2 regions of the Allobosea sp. LjRoot237 genome follow, and region 1 is predicted to be linked to the other one. Evidence: riboswitches for the same ligand, from Rfam matches in the RefSeq annotation. Region 1 holds a riboswitch; the other holds the start of a gene.

The links. A riboswitch is a leader RNA that binds a small molecule or an ion and turns the genes downstream of it on or off. The one in region 1 is predicted to bind glycine.
Region 2: it holds a riboswitch for glycine, as region 1 does, so the genes downstream of both, ACSQ24_RS21850 (hypothetical protein) here and gcvT (glycine cleavage system aminomethyltransferase GcvT) in region 1, are expected to answer to the same signal.

What each region holds. Positions count from the first base shown of each region.
Region 1 covers NZ_CAXUQP020000001.1:4,063,654-4,070,875, reverse strand. Annotated here, with positions in the region: gene ctaD (cytochrome c oxidase subunit I) at 1-994, opposite strand, end outside; gene coxB (cytochrome c oxidase subunit II) at 1,052-1,933, opposite strand; gene ACSQ24_RS19790 (invasion associated locus B family protein) at 2,298-2,807, shown strand; gene ACSQ24_RS19785 (hypothetical protein) at 2,804-3,421, shown strand; glycine riboswitch at 3,497-3,596, shown strand; glycine riboswitch at 3,601-3,700, shown strand; gene gcvT (glycine cleavage system aminomethyltransferase GcvT) at 3,758-4,906, shown strand; gene gcvH (glycine cleavage system protein GcvH) at 4,936-5,310, shown strand; gene gcvPA (aminomethyl-transferring glycine dehydrogenase subunit GcvPA) at 5,457-6,800, shown strand; gene ACSQ24_RS19765 (endonuclease domain-containing protein) at 7,013-7,222, shown strand, end outside.
Region 2 covers NZ_CAXUQP020000001.1:4,475,440-4,482,661, reverse strand. Annotated here, with positions in the region: gene ACSQ24_RS21875 (error-prone DNA polymerase) at 1-722, shown strand, start outside; gene ACSQ24_RS21870 ((R)-mandelonitrile lyase) at 903-1,316, shown strand; gene minE (cell division topological specificity factor MinE) at 1,549-1,812, opposite strand; gene minD (septum site-determining protein MinD) at 1,809-2,624, opposite strand; gene minC (septum site-determining protein MinC) at 2,722-3,462, opposite strand; glycine riboswitch at 3,762-3,862, shown strand; gene ACSQ24_RS21850 (hypothetical protein) at 3,999-4,253, shown strand; gene lhpI (cis-3-hydroxy-L-proline dehydratase) at 4,262-5,977, shown strand; gene ACSQ24_RS21840 (DMT family transporter) at 6,001-6,942, opposite strand; gene ACSQ24_RS21835 (ABC transporter permease) at 6,932-7,222, opposite strand, start outside.

The DNA of each region.
Region 1 (7,222 bases):
CGAAGTAGCGCTGCGTGTTGAGCGACAGGCCGACCGTGTACATGTGGTGGGCCCAGACGATGAAGCCGACCACGCCGATCGCGACCATGGCATAGGCCATGCCGAGATAGCCGAAGATCGGCTTCTTCGAGAAGGTCGAGATGATGTGGCTGACGATGCCGAAGGCCGGCAGGATCATGATGTAGACTTCGGGGTGGCCGAAGAACCAGAACAGGTGCTGGTAGAGCACCGGGTCGCCGCCGCCGGCCGGATCATAGAAGGTCGTGCCGAAATTGCGGTCGGTCAGCAGCATGGTGATCGCGCCGGCCAGGACCGGCAGCGCAAGCAGCAGCAGGAAGGCGGTGACCAGCACGCCCCAGGCGAACAGCGGCATCTTGTGCATGGTCATGCCAGGCGCGCGCATGTTCAGGATGGTGGTGATGAAGTTGATCGCGCCCAGGATCGAGGCTGCGCCGGCAAGGTGCAGCGACAGGATGCCGAAATCGACCGAAGGGCCGGGATGGCCTGTCGACGAGAACGGCGGATAGACCGTCCAGCCGGTGCCGACGCCCTTGGCGCCGGGGGCGCCCTCGACGAACATCGAGATCAGCAGCAGGATCAGCGCCGCGACCGTCAGCCAGAACGAGATGTTGTTCATGCGCGGGAAGGCCATGTCCGGCGCCCCGATCATCAGCGGCACGAACCAGTTGCCGAAGCCGCCGATCACCGCGGGCATGACCATGAAGAAGATCATGATCAGGCCGTGGCCGGTGACGAAGACGTTGTAGCTCTGGCCGTTGGCGAAGATCTGCAGGCCCGGCTGCTGCAACTCGATGCGCATCATGATCGACAGGAAGCCGCCGATCAGGCCCGCGATGATCGAGAAGATCAGATAGAGCGTGCCGATGTCCTTGTGGTTGGTCGAGAGCAGCCAGCGCCGCCAACCCGTGGGGGTATGGTGCTCGTGGGCGTGGGCGTCGTCATGCCCGTGGGCGTGGGGAGCCGCGGTAGCCATGAAATTCGTCTCCTCCTGCGAATACGGTTCGCGTGAGTTCTTTCAAGAGTGTCGGGTTCAGCGGGTCGCTTCGGCGACCTTGCTGGCGGCGTCGGCCGCATTGGCGAATTTCTGCTTCGCTTCCGCGAGCCAGGCCGTGTAGCGCTCCTGGCTGACGACGCGGATGGCGATCGGCATGAAGGCGTGGTTCTGGCCGCAGATGAACGAGCATTGGCCGTAGAAGATGCCTTCGCGATCGGCCTTGAACCAGGTTTCGTTCAGGCGGCCGGGGATGGCGTCGATCTTCAGGCCGAAGGCCGGCAGAGCGAATTTGTGGATGACGTCGGCGCCGGTGACCTGCACGCGCACGATCTTGCCGACCGGAACGACCGCCTCGTTGTCGACGGCGAGCAGGCGCGGCGCCTCGGATTCGGCGATCTTCTTGGACTGGATCGCCTCGGCGCGCTGCTTCTCGTCGAGCATCAGCGAATCGAAGCCGAAGCTGCCGCCTTCCTGCGGGTACTCGTAGGACCAGTACCACTGCTTGCCGGTGACCTTCACGGTCATGTCGGCCTGCGGAATCTCGAGCTGCAGCTTGAGCAGGCGGAAGGAGGGGATCGCGATCACGACCAGGATCAGAACGGGGATGATCGTCCAGGCCACTTCGAGCAGCGCGTGGTGCGTCGTCTTCGAGGCGACTGGGTTCCGCTTCTCGTTGAAGCGCCAGGCGACATAGATCAGCAGCCCCAGCACGAAGAGCGTGATGATGAAGATGAGTACGTTCACCGAGTCATGGAACCAGTGGATGAACGTCGCGACCTCGGTCGCAGCCGGCTGCAGATTCAGCTCCCAGGGCTGCGGCATGCCGTTCTGGGCCGATGCGGCGGCCGGCGAAAACGCTGCCAGAGCTGCAGCGAGGGCCGCCAGCGCGTTCCTGAGAGGAGTGGTCACAAATCGCATCGGTCCGACATAGCTCCTTTGATGCCGCGCGATCTGCCTCGGTCAGCTTCAAGGCAGGCGCGCCGGGACGGCCACGTCTGGCCACCCCGGTTGTTCGGCATTGCGATAAATCAAAGATCACGCTTGCGCCAGTGGGACAATGACAGGCTGTGACGCAGTCCGTGCGGCATAAGTACGCGACATGCGCATGGGCGGCGGGCGGCCGGTCGACGCTGCCAGCGTCGAGTCCGCCGCGCGGGCGCTTATGATGCTTCGCCTTGACAGGAATCGGGACGCATGGTCGGAACGCATTCTCGCATGGCGGGGGCGCCGTTCGACATGGGTATGCGTGCATCCCCATGTCCATCAGGAGAGGAGGACACGGATGCGCTTATCTATCGGTCCCGTGGCCGCGGCGCTCGCCGTCCTAGGCTTCGGCTGGCTTTCGGCTGTGCCTGCCCTTGCGCAGGGTGCGGTGCGTTCCACCCATGGCGACTGGCAGATGCGCTGCGAGACCCCGCCCGGCGCCAAGGCCGAGCAATGCGCGCTCGTGCAGAACGTCGCCGCCGAGGATCGGCCGAACCTCACCTTGCTGGTGATCGTGCTGAAGACGGCTGACCAGAAGAGCCGTCTGCTGCGCGTGGTCGCGCCGCTCGGCGTGCTGCTGCCCTCCGGCCTCGGCCTCAAGATCGACGACAAGGATATCGGCCGCGCCGGCTTCGTGCGCTGCCTGACGACCGGCTGTGTCGCCGAGGTCGTGATGGACGATACCCTGCTCGGTCAGCTCAAGACTGGTAAGAGCGCCACATTCATCGTGTTTCAGACGCCGGAGGAAGGGGTCGGAATTCCGGTTTCGCTCAACGGATTCGGCCCCGGCGTGGAGGCTTTGCCGTGATTGATCGCTTTGCTGGCCGTATCGGCCGGTTCATTCTGCCTGCCGGCCTGGCGCTCGCACTCGCCGGCTGCGGCTCTTCCGGCTCCTCGAGCACGGGCGAGCCCAGCACCACGCAGAAGCTCGGCAATATCCTCATGTTCCAGTCGACCACGCCGCCGGCGCCCAATCAGCTGCCGACCGACGATGAGGTCAACTTCATCTGCCCCTCGGTGATCATCGCCGATGGCGGCGCCGCGATCCGCGCCCAGTCGGGGCAGGACAGCGGCAGCCTGCGCAGCCAGGTCTCGATCACCACCACCGCGCGCGAGTGTACCCAGGCCAACAAGGATGGCGGCTTCACCCTCAAGGTCGGCGTCGAGGGGCGTATCCTGATTGGCCCGGCCGGTGGCGCCGGCAGCTATGGCGCGACATTGATCACCCAGGTGATGCGCAATAACCAGGTCATCGCGCGCCGTAGCGCCCGTGTCGGCGGGGCGATCCCCTCCGGCCAGACCGGTGCCGACTTCTCGCATGTCGAGGGCAACATCGTTGTCCCGCCTGGCTCCGGCGAGGTCGAGATCATCGTCGGGTTGAGCACCGGCGGCGGCGAGCCGGCACGGCGCCGGCGCAGATAAGCAGCACGCTGCCGTGAACTGAGGCAGGGGGCCGATTGACTCGGCCCCTCGCTCGTCTATTGCTGGCTCAGCCGCATCATCCCCGCGGGAGAGACCGGAGCCGGACTTGTCCGGACCCGGCGCCGAAGGCGCAACCGCCCCGGAAACGCTCAGGCAAACGGACCGCGTGGGAATTGGCGCTCTGGAAAGTGGCGGGCCTTTTAGGCTCGCCCACCGACGGGGGTAACTCGCCCAAGGCTTTAAGCCTGGCGGGGAAATCTCTCAGGTCCCGAGACAGAGGGGGCGCGCTCCGGACGATTCCGTCCGGGGCTCGCGCTCGACTCTGGAAGGGATGCCATGGCTGCCGAAGCCGAGACTGCAAGCACCGAGCCGCTGCTCAAGACGCCGTTTCATGCCCGCCACGTTGCGGCAGGCGCGCGCATGGTGCCGTTCGCGGGCTACGACATGCCGGTCCAGTACCCGGCTGGCATCATGGCCGAGCACAACTGGACGCGTGAGAGTGCCGGCCTGTTCGACGTCTCGCATATGGGCCAGGCCTTCCTCGTCGGTCCCGACCATGAGACCACGGCCCGCGCCCTCGAGGCGCTGATCCCGGCCGATATCGTCAACCTGCCGCCCGGCAAGCAGCGCTATTCGCAGCTGCTGAACGAGGACGGCGGCATTCTCGACGATCTCATGGTGACGCGCTCGGCCGATCCCGACGAGGACGGCGCGCTGCTGCTCGTCGTCAACGCCGCCTGCAAGATCGCCGACTACGCTCATATCGAGGCGCGCCTGCCGGCCAATGTGAAGCTGGTCAAAGCCGAGCATCGCGGCCTGATCGCCCTGCAGGGGCCGAAGGCCGAGGAAGCGCTGGCGGCGCTCAATCCCGAAGCGGCCGAGATGGGCTTCATGACCTTGCGCACGATGAAGCTCGGCGGGGTCAAGGCCAATGTCAGCCGCTCCGGCTACACCGGCGAGGACGGCTACGAGATTTCCGCTGCGGCCGACCGCATCGGCGAGATCTGGGACGCGCTCCTGCTCGACATGCGCGTCAAGCCGATCGGCCTCGGTGCCCGCGATTCGCTGCGGCTCGAAGCCGGGCTTTGCCTTTACGGCCATGACATCGACACCACGACCTCGCCGGTCGAGGCGGCGCTCAACTGGTCGATCCAGAAGCGCCGGCGCGAGGAAGGCGGCTTCCCGGGCGCGGCGCGCATCCAGCGCGAATTCGCCGAGAAGCCGGCCCGCATCCGCGTCGGCCTGCTGCCGGAAGGCCGCGCTCCGGCGCGTGAGGGAGCGGAGATCGCGACCGCCGACGGCACCATCGTCGGCAAAGTCACTTCTGGCGGTTTCGGCCCGACCCTGAACGGCCCCTGCGCTATGGGCTACGTCGCCCGGGAGCATTCTGCTCCCGGCACGAAGCTCGACCTGATCGTGCGCGGCAAGCCGCTGGCGGCGACCGTCGCCGCCATGCCTTTCGTCCCCAACCGCTACAAGCGCTGAGCTTCATCCCTTTTCGCCGGAGGAAACCCATGGCCGAGACCCGCTACACCAAGGACCACGAATATATCCGCATCGAGGGTGATACCGGCACGGTCGGCATCACCGACTACGCCCAGGGTCAGCTCGGCGACGTCGTCTTCGTCGAGCTGCCTTCGGTCGGCAAGGCGCTGACCAAGGGCGGTGAGGCCGCCGTGGTCGAGAGCGTCAAGGCAGCTTCCGAAGTCTATGCGCCGGTCTCCGGCGAGGTCGTCGCCGTCAACAGCGAGCTCGAGGCTGCGCCCGGCACGGTCAACGAGGACCCGGCCGGCAAGGGCTGGTTCGTCAAGCTCAAGCTCACGGACGCTGCCGAGCTGGAGGGCCTGCTGAGCGAGGCCGAGTACCAGGACTACGTCAAGACGCTTTGAGGCGTCGGGACGCGTCATTCTCGGACGGAGCGCAGCGGAGATCCGAGAATCTCCGGACGAGAAGGCACTGGTTGAAGAGATGCTCGGGTCAAGCCCGAGCATGACGGGCGGTGGCCCGCCGCATCGATCGAGGACTGGAAACCGGAATGCGCTATCTCCCCCTGACCGAGACCGACCGCGAGGACATGCTCGCGCGCATCGGCGTCCCCGATGTCGACGCGCTCTTCTCCGATGTGCCCGCCGGCAAGCTGCTGAAAGAGCCGCTCGACCTGCCGCGCGCCAAGGGCGAGCTCGAAGTCGAGCGCATCCTCGGGCGGCTGTCGGCGAAGAACACGGCCGCCGGCGCGGTACCGTTCTTCGTTGGGGCGGGCGCCTACAAGCACCATGTCCCGGCGACGGTCGACCATCTGATCCAGCGCTCGGAATTCCTGACCAGCTACACGCCCTACCAGCCCGAGATCGCCCAGGGCACGCTGCAATATCTCTTCGAGTTCCAGACGCAGGTCGCAGGCTTGACCGGCATGGAAGTCGCCAACGCCTCGATGTATGACGGCTCGACCGGCACCGCCGAGGCGGTGCTGATGGCGCACCGCGTCACCAGGCGGCGCAAGGCGGTGCTCTCCGGCGGCCTGCACCCGCACTACACCCAGGTCGTCGAGACGCTGTCCGAGATGGCGAACGACGAGGTCGTGGCGTTGAAGCCCGATGTCCGCGCCACCGAGGATATTCTCAGCCAGATCGACGACAGCGTCTCCTGCGTCGTCGTCCAGTCGCCCGACGTCTTCGGCAATCTGCGCGATCTCAAGCCGATCGCCGACAAGGCCCATGCCCATGGCGCGCTGCTGATCGCGGTCTTCACCGAGGTCGTCTCGCTCGGCGCGGTGACGCCGCCCGGCGCCCAGGATGCCGACATCGTCGTCGGCGAGGGCCAGTCGATCGGCAATGCGCTGAACTTCGGCGGCCCCTATGTCGGCCTCTTCGCCGCCAAGTCGAAATATATCCGCCAGATGCCGGGCCGGCTCTGTGGCGAGACCGTCGACGCCGATGGCCGCCGCGGCTTCGTGCTGACGCTCTCGACCCGCGAGCAGCATATCCGCCGCGACAAGGCGACCTCGAACATCTGCACCAATTCCGGCCTCTGCGTGCTGGCCTTCACCATCCACATGACGCTGCTCGGCCAGGCCGGCCTGTCGCGCCTCGCCGAACTCAACCACGCCAATGCGGTGAAGCTCGCCGACGCACTTGCCGGGGTGAAGGGCGTCGAAGTTGTCAACGAAACCTTCTTCAACGAATTCACGCTGAAGCTTTCCAAGCCGGCAGCTGAGGTCGTCGAAGCCATGGCCGCCAAGGGCATCCTCGCCGGCGTGCCGGCCTCGCGCCTGAGGCCCGGCGCCGGGCTCGACGATCTCCTGATCGTCGCCAATACCGAAGTGAACACGGATGAAGATCGAGCGGCCTTCGCCAAGGCGCTGGGCGAGGTTTTGGCGTGACCGCGGCTACAGAGCGCGACCTGTCCCCTTCCCCCCGCTTGCGGTGGGGAAGGGTTAGGGATGGGGGGCCGCAAAGCAGGGCCAATCTATTCTTTCAACGTGGCCCCGAGCGGCACTGCCCCCCACCCCAACCCTCCCCACCGCAAGCGGGGGGAGGGGAGGCGTTGCGCGCGTCATCGGCTGTTTCGCTTCATCGTGAAGGGGAAAGGCGTATGGCTCCGATTCGCAAGGACCCGCGCACTGCAAACGCTCGCCGCCTGCGCCGCGAGGCGACGCCGGCGGAGAAATGCCTCTGGCTGCATCTGAAACAGATGGACGTGTCGGGTGGCCATTTTCGCCGTCAGGCGCCGATGGGGCCCTATTTCGCTGACTTCGTCCATTTTGGCGCAAAGCTCGTGGTCGAACTTGATGGCGGTCAGCAT
Region 2 (7,222 bases), 410 kb from region 1:
TCGAGGAACTCGCTCGTCGCGCCCGTTTGCCGGCCCGCGCCATGCGCCTGCTCGCCGATGCCGATGCCTTCCGCTCAATGGGACTGGATCGGCGCGAGGCGCTCTGGGCGGTGCGCCGCCTGCCGGACGACGAGGCGCTGCCGCTGTTCGAGGTGGCGCAGGCACGCGAGCTCGGCGCCGAGCAGGCCGCTGCACTGCCTACGATGCCGCTAGCCGAGCACGTCGTCGCCGACTACCAGACGGCGCGGCTCTCGCTGAAGGGCCATCCGATGGGCCTGCTGCGACCCCGCTTCGCCCGTGAGTGCATCGCCAGCTGCGAGCAGATTTCAGCCATGCGCGACGGGAGCTGGGCCAGCGTCGCCGGCGTCGTGCTGGTGCGCCAGCGCCCCGGCAAGGGCAATGCCATCTTCATCACGCTGGAGGACGAGACCGGCATCGCCAATGTCGTGCTCTGGGCCCGCGATTTCGAGCGCTTCCGCCGCGAAGTCATGGCGGCGCGGCTGCTCCTCGTCGAGGGCAGGGTGCAGAAGAGCCCGGAGAACGTGATCCACCTGATGGCGAAACGCGTCGTCGATCGCTCGGCCGAGTTGCTCAGCCTGTCTGACACCCATCGCGCCGAGATCGTGCTCACCCGGGCCGACGAATTCCAGCATCCGCAGATCCCGCGGGCGCGCCACCCGCGCAATGTCCGCATCCTGCCGAAGTCGCGCGATTTCCATTGAGGCCGGGAACACAGCCGTCATTGCGAGGAGCGCAGCGACGAAGCAATCCAGGGAGGCGTAGAGCGCTGCCGCCCCTGGATTGCTTCGCTGCGCTCGCAATGACGGTGCAGCCTTGAGCGAAAGCGTCCTAGAGTGCCGGCATCGAATTCGCTCGCGAACGCAGGCCTAAGGAGATAGCCCATGAACATCATCCGCGCCGGGACAAGGGCTTCGGCGAAAGGCCCGAGCGATTGGTTCAGCGGCACTGTCCGCATCGATCCGCTGTTCAATCCGCATGCGCCCGAGCGCGTGCAGGGCGCCAGCGTCACCTTCGAACCCGGTGCCCGTACGGCCTGGCACACCCATCCGCTCGGCCAGACGCTGATCGTCACGGCGGGCTTCGGCCGGGTGCAGCGCTGGGGTGGTCCGGTCGAGGAGATCAGGCCGGGTGACGTGGTCTGGTTTCCACCGGGCGAGAAGCACTGGCACGGCGCCGGGCCGGAGACGGCGATGACACATATCGCCGTGCAGGAGGCCCTGGACGGCAAGGTCGTCGACTGGCTCGATAAGGTCTCGGACGCCGAATACGACGGCCGCGGGCCGGCGGTGATGTGAGGCGCGCGGAGGGAAAAACCCCCTCCCCCTTGTGGGGAGGGCAGGGGTGGGGGTCGCCAAGCCGGAGCGACCGGTTGAACCAGACGCCGCCGTCGCTGCTGCCAAGCCTCGTCTTCTGCCGACGATCACCAAGCGGCACCACCCCCATCCCCATCCCTTCCCCACAAGGGGGAAGGGAGGAGCCCAGGCGATCGGCCTTTCGCAGAGGAATCCGAATAGGGAAAGGCGGCCCTCAGGCCGCCTTCTTGCCCGCATCGAATGGAATCTCGATGTCGACGGCGAGCGTCGAGACTTGGGGTCCGCGCTCCATCCGGACGGTGACCTTGTCGTCGTCGACCTGCACATGCTTGGCGATCACGCGCAGGATCTCGTCGCGCAGCTTGGTCACGAGGTCGGAACCATCGGCCGACAGGCGCTCATGGGCGAGCAGGACCTGCAGGCGCTCGCGCGCCGCGGGAGCCGACTGAGGGCGGAAGAAGAGACGACGCAGGTTCATGCCGCTTTCCTTCCGAAGATCTTGCCGAAGAAGCCGCGCTTCTCGCCGGGGATGGTCATCGGCAGGTTCTCGCCCTTGAGGCGACGCACGGCGTCGAAATAGGCGAGCGCCGGGGCGCTGCGCTCATCCGCCAGGGTGACGGGCGAGCCGATATTGGAGGCACGCAGCACGTCCATGCTCTCCGGGATGATGCCGAGCAGCGGGATCGACAGGATCTCGAGGACGTCGTCCACCTTCAGCATGTCGCCGCGCTCGGCGCGGGCGGGGTCGTAGCGGGTGAGGAGCAGATGCTTCTCCATGCGCTCGCCGTTCTCGGCCTTCAGAGTCTTCGAATCGAGCAAGCCGATGATGCGGTCGGAATCGCGCACCGAAGAGACCTCCGGATTGGTCACCACGATCGCGATGTCGGCATGGCGCATGGCGAGGGTGGCGCCGCGCTCGATGCCGGCCGGGCTGTCGCAGATCACCCAGTCGAAATGGCTCTTCAGCGCGCCGATGACCTTCTCGACGCCCTCGGAGGTGAGGTTGTCCTTGTCGCGCGTCTGCGAGGCCGGCAGCAGGTAGAGCGTCTCGACTCGTTTGTCGCGGATCAACGCCTGCGTCAGCTTGGCCTCGCCCTGGATCACGTTGACGAGGTCGTAGACCACCCGCCGCTCGGCACCCATGATCAGGTCGAGATTGCGCAGGCCGACATCGAAGTCGACGACCACGACCTTGTCGCCGTTTTGCGCCAGCGCCGCGCCCAGGGCGGCGGAGGAGGTCGTCTTGCCGACGCCGCCCTTGCCCGATGTGACCACGATGACCTTGCCCATTGACCTCTCCTAGTTCCGGTGGACGCGTTGTTTGGTCGACATTTTGAGTTGCGCGAATTCTTGTCGTTCGACCGGTTCCGGTCGAACGGAAAGCGCGCTAGGCGATTGACCCGGCCGTGAAGGTTTCGCCTTCGAGCCAGAACTGGGCAGGCTTACCGCGCAGGCCCGGCTCCAGGTCCTCGGCCGTCTTGTAGTAGCCGTCGATGCCGACCAGCTCGGCCTCGAGCTTGCGGCAGAAGATGCGCGCCTCTGCATTGCCCAGCGTGCCGGCCATCGCCCGCCCCCGCAGGGTGCCGTAGATATGGATCGAACCGCCGGCGATGACCTCCGCGCCGGACGCGACCGATCCGACGATGGTCACATCGCCCTCGGAGAAGATCGACTGCCCGGAGCGCACCGGCTGGGTGACGACGAGCGACGTCGGCGCGGTCCTGGCGGGCAGCGGCGTGGCGGGCGCCTCTGCCATGGTCTCGGCGGCAGGGGCTTCCTTGGCCGGCTCGGCCGCTGGCTCCTCGATGTCTCCGGTCGCCTTTCCGCCCGACATGGCCGGCGGCAGGTCGTTCCCGAGCATGGAGGGGCGTGCGCCCTCGATCCCCATGATCCGGACATTGCGCGCGCCGAGCTTGCCGACGAGATCGCGCAGCTGCGCGCGGTCGATCTCGAGGCCCTCGACGTCCAGTACGACCGGGCGCCGCAGGAAGAAGCCGGCGGAGCGGCCGGCGAGATCGTCGAGCCGCACCAGCCAATCCTCGAAGGGCAGCTCGGGTGTCAGCGTCAGCGCGAGATAGGATCGCCCCTTGAGGCGGATCGGCCGGGGTTTGGTTAACACGGCGGTCATCTTGGTAAATTTTCGGTTGCTCAGATGTAGGAATCGAATGGTTAACGAGCGGTAAATCGCTCGGGCGATTATCGGGGAGAACGGCCCGGAAAAGCGCCAAAATGTGATAAAAACCTATTATATATCAATATGTTACTATTTTATCGCGCTGATGCGCTGCCGTTAAAACCAATGAAGGAGACGCCTTGCGGGATTGGTTTGCCGAGTCGGTGGCTGTCCAACGGTCGGCGCTGAAGGTTGGCGAGCCCGGTCATGCTTCGGCCAGATCGCGCTTGACAGAAATGGCGGACAAACTAGCACTTGCCGCAGCGGGAGAGATCGGTCCGACGTCAAAATCGGACCGGCGCCGACGGAGCAACCGCCCCGGAAACTCTCAGGCAAAACGTACCGCTGCCGATGATTCGACTCTGAAACGCAGAACCGCAGTTCTGCGCCGATGGTGCAAGTCGACAGCCCAGCTGATTGGGCGCGACGAAGCTCTCAGGCCAATGACAGAGGGGGTGCTGACGACCCGCATTGCGCGGGCAGGAGCACCTATGAGCACATCCGACATCTCGCGCGTCGCCGTCATCGGCGCGGGCATTACCGACATCACCACCGCCTATAACCTCGCCCGGCGCGGCTGCCCGCCCTATCGCCATGGCAGCTTCAGCTTGCGACAGGCGGAGAACAGCGAGCGCAGGACGACGAGTGCTGCTTCAATACGCGCCTCCCATTCGATGATATCACTTCTGCGAGGACGGGCGATCTTGCACCTGACCTTGTTCCGATCCCACACCTGCTTCCGCTAAACAGTCCCATGAACTCTGCCGCACGACACGATAACGGGATCGCGGTCGCTCCCGGGAACGCCGCCGGGCCGATCGTCGTCCTGAGCGAGGCCCTGAGTTTCTGGGGCGGCGTCGATCCCGCCACGGGAGTGGTCATCGACGTGCATCACCCCTCGCATGGCGTCTCGCTCGCCGGTGCGGTCGTGATGATGCCGAGCAGCCGAGGCTCCTGCTCCGGCTCGGGCGTGCTGCTGGAACTCGCACTTTCGGGCAGGAACCCTGCGGCCCTGATCTTCGCTGGTCCGGAGGACACGCTGACGCTCGGGGCAATCGTCGCCTCGGAGATGTTCGGGCGCCACATCCCCGTCATCCGCCTTTCGGAAGGGGCCTTTGCCGCCCTGTCGGCCGCGACGGACGCGACGATCGCACCGGACGGGATATGGGCGAATGGCGGGCGTGTGCGGATTCCTCTTTCCGCGACGGCCCATGACGACCTGCAGCTTTCCCTTGCCGACCATCGCATGCTCGCCGGGGCCGAGGGCATCGCTGCCCGGCAGGCGATGCGCATCATCTGCGCCATGGCCTGCCAGCAGGGGGCGACCGACCTCATTGACGTGAGGCGGGCCCATGTCGACGGCTGCATCTATGCCGGCCCGGCCAATCTGATCTTTGCCGAGAAGATGGAGGAGCTCGGAGCGCGCGCCCGCGTTCCGACGACGATGAACGCCATCTCGGTCGATTATGCGAACTGGCGCCGTCAGGGCGTGGCGCACGATTTCGGCGAGCCGGCGACGCGTCTCGCCGACGCCTATGTGCGCATGGGATGCCAGGCGAGCTTCACCTGCGCGCCCTACTCCCTGCCGGATCCGCCGGGTTTCGGTGAAGCGATCGGCTGGTCGGAATCGAATGCGGTGATCTTCGCCAATTCCGTGCTCGGAGCCCGGACGGCGAAGCACCCGGACTTTCTGGATTTCTGCATCGCCGTCACCGGCCGGGCACCACGCGCCGGAGCTTTTCTCGACGAAGGCCGGCGGGCGCGCCGCGTGGTCCGGATCGACCTGCCGGAGAACGCGAGCTCGTCGGCCTGGCCCCTGATCGGCTATCTCGCCGGCCTCGCCTCGCCCGATCGAATCCCGCTGATCAAGGGCCTCGCGAAGACCCGGCCGACACGGGACGATCTCAAGGCGCTCTGCGTCGCCTTCGGGACGACCTCCGCCGCAGCCATGCTGCATGTCGAGGGCATCACGCCGGAAGCGGAAAGCCTCAGCGGCACTCCCGAGGACGAGATTTTTGTGACGCGCGAAGACCTTGCCGCCGGCTGGCGCAAGCTGAGCAGCGGCCCCTCGGATGTCGACCTCGTCGCAATCGGCAGTCCGCATGCCTCTCTCGACGAGTGCCGGGCCGTCGCGGAGCGTCTCGATGGCCGCCCTCTCGCAAAGACCGTCGCCGTCATCATCACGGCCGGGAGAGAGGTCGTGGCCGCGGCAGAGGCCGATGGAACGATGACGAGGTTGCGCGAGAGCGGCGTCGACGTCATTCCCGACCTCTGCTGGTGCTCGATCACACGCCCGGTTTTCCCGGAGCAGGCCAAGGTCGTCCTGACCACCTCCGGCAAATACGCCCATTACGGGCCGGGGCTCTCCGGCTGCATGGTGAGGCTCGGAACCCTCGATGACTGCATCGAGGCTGCCCTCACAGGCATCGCACCCGCCCGTTTGCCGGCCTGGCTTGCCGGGCCAGGGTGAATTTGTCTGGCACTATTCTACGGTCACGCCTTGCGCGGTGCCGATGTCACGAGCCAGATGCCGCAAACGATGATGGCGAAGCCTGCCAGGTGGAACCAGACGATCTGCTCGCCGAGCACGATGAAGCTCAGCGCTGCGCTGGTTGGCGGTAGGAGGTGCATGAACATGCCGGTCCTGCCGGGGCCGAGCACAGCGACCGAGCGGTTCCAGAAGACATAGGCCAGGATCGACGGGAAGAGCGCGAAATAGATCAGCGCGCTGGCGGTCGCCATGGTGGGCTGGAAGCCGCCCTGCAGGGCGTATTCCCAGGCGACGGCCGGCAAATGGAAGAGGACGCCGAAGAACACGGTCACGCCGAGGAACGCCATCGCCGGCAGCCCAGCCGGCCGCCAGCGGATCAGCACGGTGTACAACGCCCAGCAGCTCATGCCGGCGAAGACCAGAATGTCGCCCCGGTTGAGCGCGACGCTCAGAAGCGTCCCTGGATCCCCCCGGCAGATCACCAGAACCGCCCCGCAGAGCGAGAGCGCGATCCCGGCAAGCTGTTGCCGCGTCAGGCTCTCCTTCAGGATCAGATAGGCCAGCAGGAAGGTGGCGACAGGAAGCAGGGAATTGACCAGCGCTGCGTTGGCGACCGGCGTGTAGTGCAGCGCCGCGTAGACGAAACAGTTGAATGCAGTCACGCCGATCGCGCCAAGCAGCGCGAGGAATGGCAGGTTGCTGCGGATGCGCGGCCAGGAATCGACGACTGGCCGCCAGCAGAATGGAGCCAGGATGAGAAGGACCAGGCTCCAGCGCCAGAACGACATCTGCACGGGCGGAATCGACTCGCGCATCAGCCGCGCGATCAGGAAATTGCCCGACCAGAACAGAGGCGGGAGCGTCGCCAGCCAATAGGCCGCACGCGGCACGCCTGCCTGCGGCTTTGTGGCTGGGACAGTCCCGCCGACAGGTTCAGTGCGCATCCGAGGGGCGCCTGGTGCCGGGCAGCTCCGTATAGCGTCCGAGCACGACGTTCACGCCGACGGCGAGCAGGAATACGACGATCAGCAGCGCGTACATACGCGGCATGTCGAAGGTCGCATAAGTCTGGATCACCGCGTAGCCCAGCCCCTGATTGGCGAGCTTGGTCTCGGCCAGCAGCGTGCCGATGATGGCGACACCGAGTCCTATGCGCAGACCGTTGATGACCGGAGCGCGCATCGCCGGCAAATAGATCTTCGAGATCATCTGGCCGACATTGAG